DNA from 2 places in the Bradyrhizobium sp. 142 genome. Region 2 is predicted to be linked to the other one. Evidence: riboswitches for the same ligand, from Rfam matches in the RefSeq annotation. Region 2 holds a riboswitch; the other holds the start of a gene.
What was found. Region 2 has a riboswitch for cobalamin ahead of IVA82_RS18565 (TonB-dependent receptor). Riboswitches for the same ligand answer to the same signal wherever they lie in the genome.
Positions count from the first base shown of each region.

Region 1: linked by a shared signal. The riboswitch ahead of metE (5-methyltetrahydropteroyltriglutamate--homocysteine S-methyltransferase) and the one ahead of IVA82_RS18565 (TonB-dependent receptor) in region 2 are both predicted to bind cobalamin.

Region 1 covers NZ_JADPKQ010000495.1:18,682-21,888, reverse strand. The annotation lists gene metE (5-methyltetrahydropteroyltriglutamate--homocysteine S-methyltransferase) at 1-1,852, opposite strand, end outside; cobalamin riboswitch at 1,952-2,152, opposite strand; gene IVA82_RS44730 (hypothetical protein) at 3,069-3,207, shown strand, end outside.
Region 2 covers NZ_JADPKQ010000200.1:73,356-76,562, forward strand. The annotation lists gene IVA82_RS18565 (TonB-dependent receptor) at 1-1,904, opposite strand, end outside; cobalamin riboswitch at 2,018-2,221, opposite strand; gene IVA82_RS18570 (histidine phosphatase family protein) at 2,297-2,869, shown strand; gene cobT (nicotinate-nucleotide--dimethylbenzimidazole phosphoribosyltransferase) at 2,876-3,207, opposite strand, start outside.

The sequences.
Region 1 (3,207 bases), on a different contig from region 2:
CCTCGTCGATCTGGATCATGGTCGCTCCAGCCGCCTCAAGATCGATGACCTCATCTCGGATCGCAAGAGCGATCTGACGGCATGTCTCGCTCCGCGAGATGTCGTCGCGGACAAACGACCAGTTCAGGATCGTCACCGGTCCGGTCAGCATAGCCTTGACGGGTTTCTTGGTCAGAGACTGCGCATAGCGCCACCATTCAACGGTCATCGGCTTCGGCCGGGAAACATCTCCGAACAGGATAGGCGGACGAACGTACCGCGACCCATAAGACTGAACCCAACCGTGCTTGGTGAAAGCGAATCCCAACAGCTGCTCGGCAAAGTATTGAACCATGTCATTGCGCTCGAACTCACCATGTACGAGCACGTCCAGGCCGATATCTTCCTGCCACTGCACGGTACGGGCTGTCTCCGCTTTCAGAAGCTGCTCGTACTGCGCGTCATTCAGCGCTCCCCGCGCATGAGCCGCACGCGCATTTCGGACGTCGACCGTTTGCGGGAAGGATCCGATGGTTGTCGTTGGAAACATCGGCAATGCGAACGCGACGCGCTGGACGTCGGCACGCTGGGTGAACGCACTGCGACGGCGACGCATGCTATCGTCGATTGCGGCCATTCGTCCGGCGACATTCGCATTGTGAATCTCGGGCGATGTTTCGCGGGTCACGGCTTCGTCCTCCGAAAGCGCAAGTTCATCGGCCACCTCGGCAGCATGGCCGGCCAGCGCTTTGCCCAATATCGAGAGTTCCTTGATCTTCTGAACTGAGAACGCCAGCCACGTCTTCAGATTGGGATCGAGATCGGTCTCTAGCTCAATGTCGATCGGAACATGAAGCAGCGAGCAGGAAGGAGCAATCTGAACACGGTCCCTGCCCAGCTTTTTGACCATAGGGGCAAGTTGGTCGACCAGCGCCGCAAGATTGGAGCGCCAGACGTTGCGACCATCAACGACGCCTAGCGAGACCACGAGATCTCTGCGGGCTTTGGCGACAATTGCGTCCAACTGGTCGGGTGCCCGAACCAGATCGACATGAAGCCCGGCAACGGGCAAGGCCAAGGCTGTTTCAAGATTGTCGCCGATAGCGCCGAAATAAGTGGCCAGCATGATTTTAAGGGCCGGCACAACCTTTGCGAAATGAGCATAGGCCCGGCGGACAGCCGCCCGCGATGCTTCGTCGACGTCCATCACTAGGCATGGCTCGTCGAGCTGAACCCATTCAGCACCGCGCGAGGCTAGTTCGCGGAGAACATCGACATAGACTGGGAGGAGCCTATCAAGCAGCGACAGCGGATTGAATGCGGGATTTGCGCTTTTGCCGAGCTTCAGGAAAGTGACTGGGCCAACTAGGACGGGGCGCGTTTGGTAGCCGAGGCTTTTTGCCTCCTCATATTCCTCGATCGGCTTTCGAGAGGAATACTTAAAGATCTGATCCTGGTGAAATTCCGGCACCATGTAGTGGTAGTTGGTATCGAACCACTTCGTCATTTCCTGTGCGGCTACGCCAGGCCCATGCTGAGCGTGACCACCGTCCTGAGCGCCACGCGCCATGGTGAAGTAGGTCTTGAGCGACACAGGACCTTCGGTCCAGCCGTAGACGTCGGGAATGGCGCCGACCATTACGCTGGTATCGAGCACATGGTCGTAAAACGAGAAGTCATTCGAAGGAATGACGGTCGCACCGCGGGATTTCTGCCGTGCCCAATTAGCGGCACGAAGTCCACTCCCCGCCTCGAGGAGCTCGGCTTCGCTGGAGTTTCCCGCCCAGTAGCTCTCAAGCGCGAATTTGAGTTCGCGTCGTGGGCCGATGCGTGACATCCCCAGTGTGGCAACGGGAAGCGAAAGAATAGACATAGCTCAGACCCCATAATTGGGGCAAAGGCCATGGCGGACGCATGCAGCGAATATCGCGTGAGCGACAGCTGCTTGGCGCACACCGGGACACCCCGCCCGTGGACGATATATTGTCGAGGCAGGTCTCCTGGCTCGCGGGTCGTCGCTGCTATCCGGCCTTCCCGAAGCCGCATGGCTTCAGTGACTTCGTTGGACAGCGGCTCGCCGCTTACAGTTGCGGGGGCAGCGCCGGCATTGCACCGGCTTCCCTCTTAGCTCCGGATCAAACGAAATCCGGAGACCACGACGGCTGGCATTATGCGCACGAGGATCGATCCGTCAACCTACTGAGTGTCGCTGCGATATTGCCCAAGCGATTGCGAACTGTACTAGGTAGGCTACAACAAACTTACTCCCGGCCTCGTGAAAACGCGTGGATCTGTGGAGGCTCCGCTTGTGAATGCGTCCGCTCAACACCCTGTTCGCGTAGTCGGATGAGCTAGCGCGAGCAGAACGAACGCGCCCGGGCGCTTTCGACATCTGCGTGATCGCGACAAAGCCTGGTCTTTTCCGTCAGCAGCTTCTCGAACTCGCCCGTGAGGAAGTTGCGATCATCCTCGGCCGGCATCCGTTTGATCACAGCGCGATGAGGCTCCTTAGGAATTGCAAAGGCCGGATTACTCCAGGATCGAACGGATGATCAGGTCGGACTGCCTGTGTTCGGCTGACCCCGCGACGAGCCGCGAGCTCGATCGCGTCCGTGGCGTTGGTCAAGATGATCTCCTGGCCAGGCACTCACCTGCTGAGCGACTTTGGCGCGCGCCTTCGTTGTGTCCGTCGCCGCTTGGCGGGTGGTGCAGCCTGGACGTTGGCCTGCGCGACATCGCAGGAACAGTTCCGGACCTCAGGATGCACGCTGACTTGCGAAACTGGAGTAAGCGGCGAAAGCGCGGGCGGCGGGATCGTGCTATAACCCTAGACTCCATGCACTCGTGCACGGTGACCACGGCCAAGCGGATGCCGAGCTTCTCGCACGTCTTCAGGATCTCCGGACCGATCTCGTCGCGCGAGAAGACCTCTCTTCGGCTTCGGCCGTGACGTAGCTTTAGATATCCTGCAAATCGATCTTGCGATATTCGACGCCCGTCCACCTCGCCTCGGCTCGTCAGCCAGCGACGATAAGCCTCAACGCGGCGACTGGAGCATCGAGGCGGCCTTGTCCTTATTCGAGACAAATTTGACCGTGTCCTCTGACAGAGCCCTTCGAGGGCTTCTCGGAGTCGATCAGCGCCTTAAGGTCATAACGATGTTGATCGACCTCGATGCGCCCCATGCGGTCGGCGGCCTCCTCAAGCTCGACATCTACTACTTCGTTC
Region 2 (3,207 bases):
ACGCCTTTCGATTCCTGGCGTCCGGCGATGTTGAGCTGCATGCCGCCCGCGGCGGCATAGACGTTCTTGCGCAGGATATCGTAGGCCGAGAACGACCACTCCGCCCGGTTGTCCCAGAACAGGTGCTTGACGCCGGTCTCGTAGGTGCGTGCGGTCGTCAGATTGAGCGGCTGGGTCGGCGCGAGCAGGAAGATGTTATTGGCCGAGATGTCGGCGCCCGTGGCGTACTGGCTGAAGAAGGTCAAGCCGGGAACGGCCTCCCAGGTGTAGCCGATGCGGCCGGTCACTGGGGCCCAGGATTTCGAGAACGGGAAGTTCGCCTTCTCCAGCCCGGCTGGGTCGGTCGAATTGCGATCGAGCCCGATATGCTCCACGCGCAGGCCGCCGACAAGGGCGAAGCTTCGCGTGAGCTTCAGCCGGTCCTCGAACGAGAGCGCCTCGTTGTCGATGCGCGCGGTCTGTTGCTGCGTCGTGAGCAGGCCGTAGTAGCCGCGGGCGGGATCGACCAGCGAAACGGAGTCGCCGGGGAAATTTGCGGCTCCCGGCCGAACAAAATCCAGATAGCTTGACGAAAGCGTCGTCACCAGGCGGTTGTCGAAGCCTGCGATGTTCGCATCCCAGGTCAGGTCGGTGATGTTGCCAACCAGGCGCTGGCTGTGCGCGACATAGAACCGTTCACGATCGACCGTGTTCGTACCAGAGTTGAATGCCTCGATCTCATTGTTAAACCAAGTTCGCTCGGCGCCGTAGCCATAGGCTTGGCTTTTCAACGTCAGGTCAGGCGCCAGCTTCAGCTCAAAACCACCGCGCAGCCACACCTCTTGCGCCACGTTTCGATTGTCGAGGACATTGTAGTTGGTGTTGAACGTGCGGTCGTCGATTGTGACAGCGCCGAGATTCGTTCCGTTATAGTTCGAGACATAGTTGCCCGAGACGATACCGGTCGTGGCGTGCGAGCCGCTGAAGGCGATCGGCACCAGCGGAACGCCCCAATAGGCCTTCGAGCGATCCTCGCGGTACTCGATCGCGCCCCAGATCTTGAGACTGTCGGAGATGCGGTAGTTGAGCTGCCCCGAGACATCGAGCGTCTTGATATTGGTGTCGTCGACAAAACCGTTGAGCGAGGATCGGCTGAGGTCGAAGCGGTAGTCAAGGCCCTGGACGTTGGTGCTGCCGCCAGAGCCGAAATGCGCCCGGAAGGAAGCCAGGGAATCCCAGGAAACGTCAGCCTCGTTGCGGATCGGTCCGGTGTGCGGCTGCTTGGTGACGAGGTTGATCGCGCCGCCAGCGGCGCCCTCGCCCGAGATCAACGAGGCCGGCCCTTTCACAAATTCCACGGCTTCCAGATTAGCCGTGTCGGCGATTCGCGAGGTCATGTTCTGCGGGCCGATCTTGATGCCGTTGTAGAGCGTGTTGATCTGGCTGTTGGTGAAGCCGCGCATCGAGAAGGCCGAAGGCTCGGCCGGATTGTCGCCGGAGGTGACGCCGACCGCGCCCTGCGCGACGTCAGACACAGTGCGATAGCCCTGCTCGCGCATGGTTTCGGCCGAGATCACCTCGACGGTTGCCGGGATCTCACGCACGGTCAGGCCGAGGCGCGAGGCGCTCTCGGCGACCGCATTGGTGTTGAGCGGCGTCTGCGCCGTGGCAGCCGGCACGACCGGCGTCGGCGCGGCCGGTGCTGCAGCCGGCCTGCTCGCCGCCGCGCGACGCGCCCCCTGTCCCGCGCGTCGGGCTGGCTTGGCCGGCCTGCGGGACTGTTCAGGCGCGGTGACCTCGACGGGCGGCAGCGGGTCGCGGACCTGCTGCGCCAACGCAGCGGGGATATTAGCGGCAACAAACGACGTAAGGGCAGCAGACGCGAGCAAAAAATGACGCGGTCGCACACTACGGACGGAAAACATGGTTTTAGACCTCGGTATGACGTCAGTGGCACGTCACAGCGAACGAGGTCTCACCCTTGGCTTGTCAGCCTTCGATGAAGCCGAATGTCTGTACTCCCCGACCGACATCTTCGCGTGTGACCACGGCTGACGGCAGGTCTCCTGGCTCGCGGGTCATCACCTCAGCGTCGCCTTCCCGGGACCGAGATACCCAGTGGCTCGTGACGCAAGATTCGCCGCTTACAGTTGCGGGGGCAGCCGCGGCATTGGGGACAACGTCCCCGCACCGCATTCCCTTTTCATCCCCGGATGGGGAAACCGTCACGGCCATCTAGGATTACGACCCAGATGGAGTCAATGTGCCTGTTGCGGCGTTGTTGCCACAGCGACCAACTTTTCTTGGATATTTTCGCATGGAGGGCGAGACCTTCCTCTGGCTAGTACGTCATGCGGCCGTCGACGGCGTCGCGGGGACGATCCATGCCGCCGACGCGCCGGCCGGCCTCGGCGATCGCGCGCAGCTGGAGCGGCTGCGGCGGTATCTGCCGCAGGACGCGAATTGTTACGCGAGCCCGTCACGGCGCACGGTCGAGACGGCGCGCGCGCTCGGGCTCGAACCGGAGTTGGTGGACGAATTGAACGAACAGGATTTTGGCGACTGGACCGGTCGGCGGCACGACGATCTTGCCGCGACGGGCGGCGAGGCCTATGCGCAATTCTGGAGCGATCCGGCGCGCGCTCGGCCACCGGGCGGCGAGAGCTTCGAGGATCAGGTCGCGCGCGTTCGACTGGGCCTGTCGCGAGTCGGAGCGGGATCCGCAACGCTGGTCGTGCATTCCGGCACGATCCGGGCCGCCCTGTGCATCGCGCTCGACCTGACGCCGGAAGCGGCCCTGCGTTTCGTGATCGATCCACTGTCTCTCACGCGTATCGACCGGCTCGCGACCGGCTGGCGCGTCGTCTCCGTCAATCAGCGCACGGCTTGAGCCGGATCAGGCCGGACGATCCGGCACATTGGCCTGCGCAAACGTCGCCATGCCGTTGTGAAGACTGCAGGCAAGCCGCACCAGCGGCAGCGCGATCGCGGCGCCCGACCCTTCCCCGAGCCTGAGATCGAGGCTGATCAACGGCTGGACGTTCAGGGCGCGAAGCACCAGCCGATGCCCCTGCTCCGCCGATTGGTGCGACGCCAGCAGGAACGGCTGGCACGTCGGGTTGAGGCGCACCGCCGCCAGGGCCGCGACCGAGACAATGAATCCGTCGATCAGGATCGGGATGCGGGCTTGCGCGGCCGCGATGATCGCGCCGCAGATCGCCGCGATTT